2 regions of the Streptomyces sp. NPDC008313 genome follow, and region 2 is predicted to be linked to the other one. Evidence: riboswitches for the same ligand, from Rfam matches in the RefSeq annotation. Region 2 holds a riboswitch; the other holds the start of a gene.
The links. Region 2 has a riboswitch for S-adenosylmethionine ahead of thrC (threonine synthase). Riboswitches for the same ligand answer to the same signal wherever they lie in the genome.
Positions count from the first base shown of each region.

Region 1: it holds a riboswitch for S-adenosylmethionine, as region 2 does, so the genes downstream of both, ACFY93_RS19740 (aminotransferase class V-fold PLP-dependent enzyme) here and thrC (threonine synthase) in region 2, are expected to answer to the same signal.

Region 1 covers NZ_JBIBFR010000013.1:246,944-253,491, forward strand. Annotated here, with positions in the region: gene ACFY93_RS19720 (NYN domain-containing protein) at 1-689, opposite strand, end outside; gene ACFY93_RS19725 (hypothetical protein) at 726-965, opposite strand; gene ACFY93_RS19730 (rhomboid family intramembrane serine protease) at 1,116-1,868, shown strand; gene ACFY93_RS19735 (Lrp/AsnC ligand binding domain-containing protein) at 1,865-2,146, shown strand; gene ACFY93_RS19740 (aminotransferase class V-fold PLP-dependent enzyme) at 2,345-3,775, opposite strand; SAM riboswitch class IV at 4,072-4,188, opposite strand; gene trpD (anthranilate phosphoribosyltransferase) at 4,278-5,342, opposite strand; gene ACFY93_RS19750 (cytochrome b N-terminal domain-containing protein) at 5,506-6,548, opposite strand, start outside.
Region 2 covers NZ_JBIBFR010000015.1:45,668-52,215, reverse strand. Annotated here, with positions in the region: gene groL (chaperonin GroEL) at 1-1,078, opposite strand, end outside; gene ACFY93_RS21190 (cold-shock protein) at 1,465-1,671, opposite strand; gene ACFY93_RS21185 (MoaD/ThiS family protein) at 2,120-2,395, opposite strand; gene thrC (threonine synthase) at 2,488-3,834, opposite strand; SAM riboswitch class I at 3,852-3,999, opposite strand; gene ACFY93_RS21175 (glucosyl-3-phosphoglycerate synthase) at 4,232-5,176, shown strand; gene ACFY93_RS21170 (trehalose-6-phosphate synthase) at 5,365-6,548, shown strand, end outside.

The sequences.
Region 1 (6,548 bases), on a different contig from region 2:
CTGCGCGTCTCGCTCTCCGCCGCGGAGACCTGCGCCTGGCCCTCGGCCCGCACGGCCTCCATCTCGCCGCGCAGCTTGCGCAGCGCCGCCTCACCGCGCTTGACGTCACTGAGGGCGCCGCGCAGCTTGCGGTGCAGCGACTCGGCCTCCTTGCGGGCCGCCTCCGCCTCGGCGCGCAGCCGTTCCGTCTCGTCCCGGCTCAGCGCGCGGACCTGCGCGAGCTCGGCGCGCAGCCGTTCCAGCTCCGCCCGCGCCTCGTCGTCGGCGCGCTCGGCGTCCGCCCGCTGGGCCTCCTCGCCCGCGGCGGTCACCAGCTTCACCCAGTCGGTGGGGCGCAGTACGTAGGCCGCGGCCGCCACGTCCAGCGGGTCCGCGGCCGGGGGCGGCGAGCCGGAGTCGAGGGCGCCGGTCAGCTCCGGCTGCGCCTCCCTGAGTCTCTCGCCGATGCGCTGGCGGAACAGCGGGTCCGTCTCCAGCGCCGCCGCCATCGCGTTGCCGGCGAACTTGGCCCGCCGGGTCGGGGTGAAACGGGCGTACTGCCGCAACTGTACGGGCAGTTCGGACACGGTGAGACCGCCGAAGCCGTCCGACACGATCTGGACGACGCGCCTGCGGACGCCGTCGGGCAGCGGACGGTCGAGCATCTCGGCGCTGCCGTCGTCCGGCTCCCCGCCCGTGGTCTCCACCATCCGTCACCCCACCTCCTGTGTGCGGGGCCCGCTCCGTCAGGAGCCGGCGCCCGGCCTGTCCACCAGTTCGACCTGATCGAGCGCGTTGCACCAGCGGCAGCGCACCGACTCGATGGTCTCACTCACCACCTCGCGCTCCTCCACCGTGGGCTCTCCGGCCAGATCGAGGTGCATGTACTCGACGACCTTCGACGAGCGCGTCACGTCGAACCGCGTGAGGTTGCCGCAGAGCGTGCAGCGCCACCGGGTCTCGGCCGTCGGCAGGGGAACCGTCATCGTGGCAGTCGCTCCTTCTGGTCCTGGTGACGCGCCAGTCCACCTGGTGCGTGTGGCTCGTAACCCTACGGCCTGACGGGTACCGCGTGCTCCGGCGTCCACGCGGCGAGGCACTCCGTCCGCTTCACCCCGGTACGCCATGCTCTGTTCATGATCGGCGACGGGGACGGCGGCTGGGGCGCGAGGGCCGTCAGGGCGGTCCGGGGCCACCCGGCCCCGGTGACGTACGGCGTGATGATCCTGTGCTGTGTGGTCTTCGTGACCGGCCCGGTCTCCGGGCTCAGCCCGGCTCACGGCACCGGGGAGCGGCTGCTCGCCGCGCAGGAGGCGCACTTCGCCCGCTGGGGCGTGGTGCCCGCGGAGCTGTTCCGAGGTTCCCCGCGGGCGGCGCTGACACCGGCCACCGCGCTGTTCGTCCACGGCGGCTGGCTGCACCTCCTGGGCAACATGCTCTTCCTCCACGTCTTCGGGGCGATGACGGAGCGGCGCCTGGGGCGGCTCCGGTTCGCCCTGTTCTACCTGGGCTGCGGCTACCTGGCCCTGCTCGCCTACGCGGCCGCCCACGCGACGTCCGAGCAGACCCTGGTGGGGGCGTCGGGGGCGATCTCCGCGGTGCTCGGCGCATTCCTCTATCTGTTCCCCGGCGCCCGGGTGACCAGTCTCTTCCCGTTCCTGTTCTTCCTGCCGCTGCGCCTTCCCGCCTGGGTGGTGCTGCCCTTCTGGGCGGCCCTGCAGTGGCTGGCGGCGAGCCGCGCGGGCCAGGGGCCGGGGGTGGCCTATCTGGCGCACGTGGCGGGCTTCTGTCTGGGCTTCCTCTACGCGTGGGTACGCACGGCGGGGAGCGGGAGGAGGGCGGCTAGAGTGAAAGCCCCAGCGACGGCCCCCGAGGGAGAAGACCCGTGATCACCGCGATCGTGCTCATCAAGACCAGCGTGGACCGGATCCCCGAGATCGCCGAGTCGATCGCCGCGCTGGACTCCGTCAGCGAGGTCTTCTCCGTCACCGGGACCTACGACCTCATCGCGATGGTCCGGGTGAGGTCCCACGACGACCTCGCGGACGTCATCCCCGCCGGCATCAGCAAGATCCCCGGCGTCGAGGCCACGGACACCCACGTCGCCTTCCGCACGTACTCGCAGCACGACCTCGAAGCGGCGTTCGCGATCGGCCTGGACAACTAGGGCCTCTCGTTTGGATCACGCCGGGCTCGCGGGGCCTGGCACCGCACCTCGCCGCGTTGTCGTCGCTTGCCATGGCTCCGCCATGTCGCCCTCCTCCGCCTTGCGATGCACGGCACCAGACCCCGCTCCCTGATCCGGCCTGATCCAAACGAAAGACCCTGGGGCCTGTCCGGGCCGATCGCGCGAGCGGACCGGTCCTCACACGGCCGGGACGCAGCGGCCGTCCCGCGTGCGGTAGGTCCACTTCGCGCCGTCGCGGACCAGCTCCCGCACCGCCCCGACGAACCGCTCCACGTGCTCGTCCGGGGTGCCGGCGCCGAAGCTGACGCGGACGGCGTTCAGGGACTTCTCTCCGGGCGCCGCCTCGGGGGCGCCGCACTCCCCCTGGGCGCCGGGGTCGCCGCCGAGCAGGGTGCGCACCAGCGGGTGGGCGCAGAACAGACCGTCGCGGACGCCGATGCCGTACTCGGCGGAGAGCGCGGCCGCGAAGTGCGAGCTGTTCCAGCCGTCCACCACGAAGGAGAGGACGCCGACGCGCGGGGCGTCGTCGCCGAACAGCGACAGCACGCGCACCTCGGGCACTTCGGCGAGGCCCGCCCGGACCGTGTCGATCAGGTGGCGCTCCCGGGCGACGAGCCGGTCGAAGCCCTCCTCGGTGAGCGCCCTGCAGGCCGACGCGATCGCGTAGGCGCCGATCACGTTCGGTGAACCGGCCTCGTGCCGGGCGGCGCCGGTGTGCCACTCCACGTCCACTCCCCCGTCGGCCCGCCGGGAGACCGAACGGCTGGCGCCGCCGCCGGCCAGGTAGGGCTCCGCCTCGGCCGGCCAGTCGGCACGGCCCGCGAGCACGCCGGAGCCGAAGGGCGCGTACAGCTTGTGGCCGGAGAAGGCGACCCAGTCGACGTCGAGGTCGCGCACCGAGACGGGGTGGTGCGGGGCGAGCTGGGCGGCGTCCAGGACGATGCGCGCGCCGTGCGCGTGCGCCGCGCCCGCCAGCTCGCGCACCGGCCACAGCTCGCCGGTGACGTTGGAGGCGCCGGTGACGCAGACGAGGGCCGGTCCGTGGGGGTCGCGGCCGGCGAGGGCCCGCTCCAGGATCTCGACGGCCTCGGCGGGGGTCCTGGGGGCGCTCAGATACGTGACGCGGGCGTTCCGCCAGGGCAGCAGGGAGGCGTGGTGCTCGGTCTCGAAGACGAAGACGTGGCAGTCGGCGGGCAGCGCGGCGGCGAGCAGGTTGAGCGAGTCGGTCGTGGACCGGGTGAAGAACACCTCGTCGCCGTCGCGGCAGTCCAGGAACGCGGCGACGGTGCCGCGGGCGTTCTCGAACAGGTCGGTGGACAGCTGGGACAGGTACCCGGCGCCGCGGTGCACGCTGCCGTAGCAGGGCGCGTACGCGGCGACGTCGTCCCAGACCCGGCGCAGCGCGGGCGCGCTGGCCGCGTAGTCGAGCGCGGCGTAGGCGACCTCGCCACCGGTGACGAGCGGCACGGTGACGTCGCAGCCGAGGACGGGCAGCGGGGCGGGAATCTCACGGCCGGTGGGCTCGGCGACGGGCTCGCGGGACGCGGTGGGCTCGCAGACGGCCGTGGCGGTGACGGCTGCGGTGGCGGTGGCGGTGGCGACGGACATGGCGGGACTCCTGTGAGGCAGGCAGGCGGAACCGCTGTGCCGGGCAGCGCGACGGCGGCCACGAGGGCGCACGCCGAGGCGGAGGCGCCGTGGACGACGGACCGGGGCGCCGGCACAGGGGGAAGGACGGGTGCGGAGGCGGGGCTCGACGGGCCCCGGGCCCCGTCTTCACACTCCCCTCGTCGCCCGGAGGGCGCAGGGGAGTGCGTAGACAGGGCCTAGCGCATTCGCTTGCTCACAGGAGGCTCCCTCGAACGACCAGGACCCCTGGTGTCGCCACTCGGGAGAGTGCGAGGGGTCCGCGCTTGCCGCGGACCTCGCTGCCCACGGCCTGGTCCTCACCCGGGGCACCCCGCCACGGACGGAGGGTTGCCGGACAGTCGGCCGGGGCCTCATGACTGTCGCTCATGACCTGGTCACATATCCTGCCACACGCCCGCGGACGCGCAAGGCGCGGTCCGTAATCCGGACCGCGCCCCGCGTCGCACCGTACGGTTCGCCCTCAGGCGTTGCTGGCGGCCACCCAGCGGTTCAGGACCCGCCGGGCCGCCCCCGAGTCGATCGCCCGCGCCGCCGCCTCCATGCCCGCGCCGATCCGGTCCGCGAGCGGGCCCGAGCCGCCCTCCAGGGCCACCAGGGCCGCCGCCGAGTTCAGCAGCACCGCGTCGCGCACGGGCCCCGTCTCACCGCCCAGCAGGCGCCGCGCGACGTCCGCGTTGTACGAGGCGTCGGCACCCCTCAGCGCCTCGACGGGCACCAGCTCGAGGCCGACGTCCCGGGGATCGAAGCTCTCCTCGGTCACCTTGCCGTCCCGCACGGTCCACACCCTCGACGTCGACGTCGTGGTCAGCTCGTCCAGGCCATCGTCGCCGCGGAAGACCAGCGAGGAGTTGCCGCGCTCGGCGAGGACACCGGCCACGATCGGGGCCATCCGCAGATCGGCGACACCGACCGCCTGCGCCCGCACCCGGGCCGGGTTGGTCAGCGGGCCGAGGAAGTTGAAGGTGGTCCGGATCCCCAACTGCCCTCGCGCGGCGGCCACATGACGCAGCGCGGGGTGGAACTTCACCGCGAAGCAGAAGGTGATCCCGGCCTCCTCGGCGACCTCGACGACCCGAGCCGGGGTCAGCTGGAGGTTGACGCCGAGCTTCTCCAGGACGTCCGAGGCACCGGAGGCGCTGGAGGCGGCCCGGTTGCCGTGCTTGACGACCTTGGCGCCCGTACCGGCCACGACGATCGCCGACATCGTGGAGATGTTGACGGTCTTCGCCCCGTCGCCGCCCGTGCCGACGATGTCGACCGTGGCGCCGGGCACCTCGATGACGTTGGCGTGCTCGTACATCGCCCGTACCAGCCCGGTGATCTCCTCGACGGTCTCGCCCTTGGCGCGCAGGGCCACCGCGAAGCCGGCGATCTGGGCGTCGGTCGCCTCACCGCGCATGATCCGGTCCATCGCCCAGGCCGTGTCGTCCGCGCTCTGGTCGCGTCCGTCCAGCAGGCCGTTCAGTACCTCGGGCCAGGAACGGCCCGCCGCGATGTCGCCTCCAGCGGGGGTCACAGCGCTCATATGCCGCTCCTGGGTCCGTCCCCGCCCCGGACGGGGGGCGGGGGTGTCTGCGTGACTGTCCCGTGACGCGCACGGGGACGGGACCACCCTATCCAGCCCGGGGAACGGCAAAGAGCCCCGTCCATGAACTGGACGGGGCTCTCGCCGTGGCGATCAGTACGGATCAGTGGTGGCCGTGGCCGCTGGTGATCTCCTTGTACTCCTCGACGGTGGGCTTCGGGATCTGGCTGTCCTCGCCGTAGAAGCCCTCGCTCAGCTTGGCGCGCAGCTTCTGCGTGCTCTTCACCTTGCGCTCGACACCGTTCTCGTCGACCGTCGGGCCGATCTCGGCGGGCGTGTACTGCTCGTGCGCCGTGAGCGTGTACAGCTGCTCCTGGCTGAGCGGCTCGTGGACCTCGATGAACTCACCGTGCGGCAGGCGCTTGATGATGCCCGACTCGCGGCCGTGCAGCACCTTGTCCTTGTCGCGGCGCTGGAGACCGAGGCAGATCCGCTTGGTGGCGACGAAGGCGAGCACCGGTCCGACGAAGAACGCGATCCGCACGAACCAGGTGACCGAGTTGATCGACAGATGGAAGTGCGTGGCGACGATGTCGTTGCCACCGCCGATCAGCATGATCATGTACGCCGTCACCCAGGCGACACCGAAGGCCGTACGGGTCGGCGCGTTGCGCGGGCGGTCCAGGATGTGGTGCTCGCGCTTGTCCCCGGTGACCCAGGACTCGATGAACGGGTAGAGCGCGATCACCCCGAGGAAGAGGCCGAAGACCAGCAGCGGGATCAGCACGCCCAGGACCAGGGTGTGGCCCCAGAGGTTGATCTCCCAGCCGGGCATCGCGCGGACCAGACCCTCGGCGAAGCCCATGTACCAGTCGGGCTGGGCGCCGGTGGAGACCTGGTCGGGCCGGTAGGGGCCGAGGACCCAGATCTGGTTGATGCCGGCGATCGCCGCGAGCATCGCGATGAAGCCGAAGACCAGGAAGAAGAAGCCGCCCGCCTTGGCCATGTAGACCGGCAGCAGAGGCATGCCGACGACGTTCTTGTTGGTCTTGCCGGGACCCGCGAACTGCGTGTGCTTGTGGTAGAAGACCAGGATCAGGTGGCCGACCACGAGACCCAGCATGATGCCGGGCAGCAGCAGGATGTGGATCGAGTAGAACCGCGAGACGAAGTCGCCTCCCGGGAACTCCCCGCCGAACAGGAACA
Region 2 (6,548 bases):
GGTCGTAGTCCGAGTCGGAGTTCTCGATCTCGGCACGGATCTGGTTGACGCGACCGGCAACCTGGTCCGCCGAGCCCGAGCCGTCGACGATCGTCGTCTCGTCCTTGGTGATGACGACCTTGCGGGCGCGGCCCAGCAGTTCCAGACCCGCGTTCTCCAGCTTGAGGCCGACCTCCTCGGAGATGACCTCGCCGCCCGTCAGGATGGCGATGTCGCCGAGCATGGCCTTGCGGCGGTCGCCGAAGCCCGGGGCCTTGACGGCGACGGACTTGAAGGTGCCGCGGATCTTGTTGACGACCAGCGTCGACAGTGCCTCGCCCTCGACGTCCTCAGCGATGATCAGCAGCGGCTTGCCCGACTGCATGACCTTCTCGAGGAGCGGGAGCAGGTCCTTGACGTTGGAGATCTTGGAGTTGGCGATCAGGATGTACGGGTCGTCGAGGACGGCCTCCATACGCTCCATGTCGGTGGCGAAGTACGCCGAGATGTAGCCCTTGTCGAAGCGCATACCCTCGGTGAGCTCCAGCTCCAGACCGAAGGTCTGGGACTCCTCGACGGTGATGACGCCTTCCTTGCCGACCTTGTCCATGGCCTCGGCGATGAGCTCGCCGATCTGGGTGTCGGCGGCGGAGATGGAGGCCGTGGAAGCGATCTGCTCCTTGGTCTCGACATCCTTCGCCTGCTCCAGCAGGGCACCGGAGACGGCCTCGACGGCCTTCTCGATACCGCGCTTGAGGGCCATCGGGTTGGCGCCGGCCGCCACGTTGCGCAGGCCCTCGCGGACCAGCGCCTGGGCGAGGACGGTCGCGGTGGTCGTACCGTCACCGGCGACGTCGTCCGTCTTCTTGGCGACTTCCTTGACCAGCTCGGCGCCGATCTTCTCGTACGGGTCCTCGAGCTCGATCTCCTTGGCGATGGACACACCATCGTTGGTGATCGTGGGGGCGCCCCACTTCTTCTCGAGGACGACGTTCCGGCCCTTGGGGCCAAGGGTGACCTTGACGGCGTCGGCGAGCTGGTTCATCCCGCGCTCGAGACCGCGCCGTGCCTCCTCGTCGAACGCGATGATCTTGGCCATGTGAAGTGGTCCTCCCGGACTGGGGTGGAATCTCCAGGACCGCGCCCGCGCCCGCGACGGACGGCCTGCCGGCCTCGTGGTTCCTTGCCCCACTTGGCCTGCGGGCCTCACCGACCCGGTCCTCGTTGTCACTCTCACCTTCAGAGTGCTAACGCCAATGATTAGCACTCGACCCCGTCGAGTGCAAGAAGCGCCCGCGCGGCGGACGTCTCCGCCGGGGTGCCCGGGGCCGGGTCGGGGCGGGCCGGAGGGGGCGCGGACGGGCGGACGGGAGGGGGCGCGTGCGGCCCCGTACGCCCCGGAAGGCGCCGTCCGGGCAGACCGAAGGGCCCGTACCCGGTGGGTACGAGCCCCTCGACACGTCGAACAGTCAGTCGGCGCGTGCTTCAGCCGGCCGCCAGCCGGACCATGTCCGCCTGCGGCCCCTTCTGGCCCTGCGAGATCTCGAACTCGACCCGCTGGCCCTCTTCAAGGGTGCGGTAGCCGTCCATCTGAATCGCGCTGTAGTGGACGAAAACATCCGCACCACCGTCGACCGCGATGAAGCCGTACCCCTTCTCCGCGTTGAACCACTTGACGGTGCCCTGAGCCATGCCTAACTCCCCTATTACTGGCCCTTGCACAGGACCGCACTTCGCGGACCCGGGTCAGACCTCACCCCCCAACGGTTGGGGGTGTGCGCCGGAACGCGTCGACCGCGGCTGAATGTATCTGCCCAACTGCCGTCTGCAACAGGTCAATCGGACGAGAATTCTGGGAGCACCCGATCCGGAATGTGGGGAGAATTGGTGAAGTTTCAGGGCAAGTCGGGCCCCATATATGCCGCGAAAGGCTTGAAAGGGTGGGGCACTTTGGCTACTTCTTGACGGGTGCCGGGCGAGAACCGATATACGTCCGCCGGATAAGGCCGAGCAGCTTCCCCAACTGTACCGCGCTCAACCATGCGAATTGCCCCGGCCGTTTCTCCACGACAGGGGCAATTCGATGAACACACCGTGACCGATCTTACCGACGGTAATTGTCGGCAGGGCCGGTCACCCGTCAGCCGCCGGCGACCGCCGGGATGATCGAGACGCCGGCGCCGTCGGGCGTGGCCGTCTCCAGGCCCTGCTCGAAGCGGACGTCGTCGTCGTTCACGTACACGTTGACGAAGCGGCGCAGCTTGCCCTGGTCGTCGAGGACGCGCGCGGCGATGCCCGTGTGGTTCTTCTCCAGGTCGGCGATGACCTCACCGAGGTTCGCGCCCTCGGCGGCCACCTCGGCCCGGCCACCCGTGTAGGTGCGCAGAATGGTGGGGATGCGGACGTTGACGCTCATGCGGTGTGACCTCCGGTCGGGTAACGGCGGATGGTGGCGGGCGGCCGGGTACGCGAGACGGCCGCGTCGGCCCGTCGGGCGGGTCCGGCCCGTCAGACGAGTCCGGCCTCGCGGAACGAATCCAGGTTCGGGCGGATCGTCGCGGTCAGGCCGGTGCCCGCCACGGCGTCCAGCGTCTTGAGGCCGTCCCCGGTGTTCAGGACGACCGTCGTCAGCGCCGGGTCGAGCAGGCCGGACTCGATCAGCTTCTTCGTCACGCCGACCGTCACACCGCCCGCGGTCTCCGCGAAGATGCCCTCGGTGCGCGCCAGCAGCTTGATCGCGTCGACGATCTGCTCGTCGTTCACATCCTCCACCGCGCCGCCGGTCCGCCGTGCGATGTCGAGCACGTACGGCCCGTCGGCCGGGTTGCCGATGGCCAGCGACTTGGCGATGGTGTCCGGCTTCTGCGGCCGTACGACGTCGTGGCCCGCCTTGTAGGCCACGGACACCGGGGAGCAGCCCTCCGCCTGGGCGCCGAAGATCTTGTACGGCCTGTCCTCGACCAGTCCCAGCCTGATCAGCTCCTGGAGCCCCTTGTCGATCTTCGTGAGCTGGGAGCCCGAGGCGATCGGCACGACGAGCTGGTCGGGAAGGCGCCAGCCGAGCTGCTCGCAGATCTCGTACGCGAGGGTCTTGGAGCCCTCCGCGTAGTACGGCCGCAGGTTGACGTTGACGAAGCCCCAGCCCTCGCCGGCCGGGTCGCCGATCAGCTCGGAGCAGAAGCGGTTCACGTCGTCGTAGTTGCCCTCGATGCCGACGAGTTCGCCGCCGTAGACGGCGGCCATGACGACCTTGCCCTGCTCCAGGTCGTGCGGGATGAACACGCAGGAGCGGAAGCCGGCGCGGGCGGCGGCGGCACCGACCGCGCCGGCCAGGTTGCCCGTGGAGGAGCAGGAGAGGGTGGTGAAGCCGAAGGCGCGGGCGGCTTCGATGGCCTGGGCGACGACCCGGTCCTTGAAGGAGTGCGTCGGGTTGCCCGAGTCGTCCTTCACGAACAGCTTGCCGGGCTCGACGCCCAGCTCACGGGCGAGGTTGTCGGCCTGGACGAGCTTGGTCCAGCCGGGGTTGATGTTCGGCTTCCCGGCCACGTCCGCGGGGACGGGCAGCAGCGGCGCGTACCGCCAGATGTTCGCGGGGCCCGCCTCGATGCGCCGGCGCAGCTCCTCGGTGTCGTACGCCGAGAAGTCGTAGGCGATCTCCAGCGGGCCGAAACACTCCTCGCAGGCGAAGACCGGGCCGAGCGGCACGCGGTGGCCGCACTCACGGCAGGAGAGGGCGGCGGCGGGGCCGAGGTCGACGGGGGAGTTCGCGGTGCCCGGGGCGCTGTCGGCGCTCGCGGCGGGGTTCGCGGAGTTCGTGGTGGGTGCGTCGGTGTTCGCGACAGTCTGCGCAGCCATGGAGGCGAGGCCCTTTCTCCTCATCTTCCTCACGGCGCACTTCGCCGTGAGACGGATTTGGCACCTTCCCTAGCCGGGAGCCTCGCCACGTCCGCGTGACAAGTACCGACTGGAGGGTTGCCGGGGCTTCAACGGGCCGTATCCCTCTGCCCCTCTGGATGAGCGGTATTCGATTGTTGATCTTGTTTTTCGTCTGCGCGGTACGACCCCCGAGATGCGATGGTCATCCGCGTTGCTCAAGACTGTAACCGAAGGCCAGGACAGTCGAGGGAGTCGTCCGAACCGCGAGATGGATCACACAGGGCCGGATCCGGGTCCCGGGTGTGGCCGAATCGTGAGGCAGGAGCTGCCGGCGGGAGCCGCCTGGCAGCCAACGGAGCAGTGAGGAGCGCGGACTGTGCTGGAAGACGTCGAACGCTGGCTGGGCACCCGCTCCTGGGCCGTCGCCGACCGTCCGCTGCGCGGGCTCGTCGCCGCGAAACGGGCCTCGGGCTCGACGGTCAGCGTGGTGCTGCCCGCACTCAACGAGGAGGCGACGGTCGGCGACATCGTCACCGTCATCCGCCGCGACCTGGTGGAACGGGTCCCGCTCGTCGACGAGGTGGTGGTGATCGACTCGGGCTCGACCGACCGGACCTCCGAGGTCGCCGCCGCCGCGGGCGCCCGGGTCGTGCACCGGGACGCGATACTCCCGCGCATACCCGCCGTGCCCGGCAAGGGCGAGGTGCTGTGGCGGTCCCTCTTCGTGACCAGCGGCGACATCGTCTGTTTCGTCGACGCCGACCTGCGGGAGTTCTCCTCGGACTTCGTCTCCGGGATCGTGGGGCCGCTGCTCACCGATCCGGGCGTCCAGCTCGTCAAGGCGATGTACGACCGGCCGCTCGGCACCGCAGCGGGCCAGGGAGGCCGCGTGACGGAGCTGATGGCCCGGCCGCTGCTGAACATGCACTGGCCGCAGCTCGCGGGCTTCGTCCAGCCGCTCGGCGGCGAGTACGCGGCCCGCCGGTCACTGCTGGAACGGCTGCCGTTCCCGGTCGGGTACGGGGTCGAGCTGGGCCTGCTCATCGACGCCCTGCACACGGTCGGTCTGGACGCGCTCGCCCAGGTCGACGTCGGCGTCCGCCTGCACCGGCACCAGGACGGGCAGGCGCTGGGCCGGATGGCCACCACGATCTACCGCACGGCGCAGGTCCGGCTGGCCCGCGCCCACCTCGTCCGTCCCGTGCTCACCCAGTTCGAGCGGGGCGAGCACGGCTTCGAGCCACGGGTGCACCCGGTGGACACGACGGAACGGCCGCCGGTCGCGGACATCGAGGAGTACCGCTCGCGGGAGGTGGCGTGACCGGGCCGGACGGAAGCCGTGCACGGACGGACCCGGCCGGCGTGCGGATGGCCGGACCCCGGTGCACGCGGCCGGGGGCGGGACGTCCGTACGTTTGAGGTTTTCCGGGCCGGGCTAGGTTGAGGCGTATGGCTTCCACGGATTCGACGGCTTCGACGGCTTCTCCCGATTCCACCGACTCCCCCCATGTGGCCTCCGCGCGAGGTGCCCATCAGATCCTGGTCGCGTCCAACCGCGGCCCCGTCTCGTACGACGTCCGCGACGACGGTTCGCTGCACGCCCGGCGCGGCGGCGGCGGGCTGGTCTCGGGGCTCTCCGCGATCGGGCCGGACGCGGGGGCGCTGTGGGTGTGCGCGGCGCTGGGCGACGGCGACCGCGAGGCGGTCGGGCGCGGGGTCGGCGAGGACGGCGTACGGATGCTGGACATCGACGCCGGGGTGCACGCGGACGCGTACAACGGCATCGCGAACTCGGTGCTCTGGTTCGTCCACCACATGCTGTACCAGACGCCCCTGGAACCCGTCTTCGGCACGGAGTTCCGCCGTCAGTGGGCGGCGTACGAGACGTACAACCGCGCCTTCGCCGAGGCCCTGGCCGAGGAGGCGGCCGAGGGCGCGGCGGTGCTGGTGCAGGACTACCACCTGACCCTGGTCCCCGGGATGCTCCGCGAACTCCGCCCCGACCTGCTGATCAGCCATTTCTCGCACACCCCGTGGGCCCCGGCCGACTACTTCCGGATGCTGCCGGACGACATCGCCGAGCAGGTGCTGCGCGGGATGCTCGGCGCGGACCGGCTCGGCTTCCTCACCCACCGGTGGGCGGACGCGTTCACCGCCTGCGCCGAGCAGCTCGTCGGCGGGCTCGGCGGGACCCGGACCGGGGTGTACGGGCTGGGCGCGGACGCGGACTTCCTGCGCGCCCGCTCGCACGAGGCGGACGTCGAGGAGCGGATGGCCGCGCTGCGGGAGCAGATCGGCGAGGGCCGCCGGACGATCGTCCGCGTCGACCGCACCGAGCTGTCCAAGAACATCGTGCGCGGGCTGCTGGCCTACCGGCAGCTGCTCGACGACCGGCCCGAATGGCGCGAGCGCGTGGTGCACGTCGCCTTCGCCTACCCGTCCCGGCAGGACCTGGCCGTCTACCGCGACTACACGGCCGAGGTGCGGCGGCTGGCCGACGAGATCAACTCCGCGTACGGGACGCCCGGCTGGACGCCGGTCGTGCTGCACGTCAAGGACGACTTCGCCCGCTCGCTGGCGGCCTACCGGCTCGCCGACGTGGCGCTGGTCAACCCCATCCGCGACGGCATGAACCTGGTCGCCAAGGAGGTGCCGGTCGTCTCCGACGCGGGCTGCGCGCTGGTGCTGTCGCG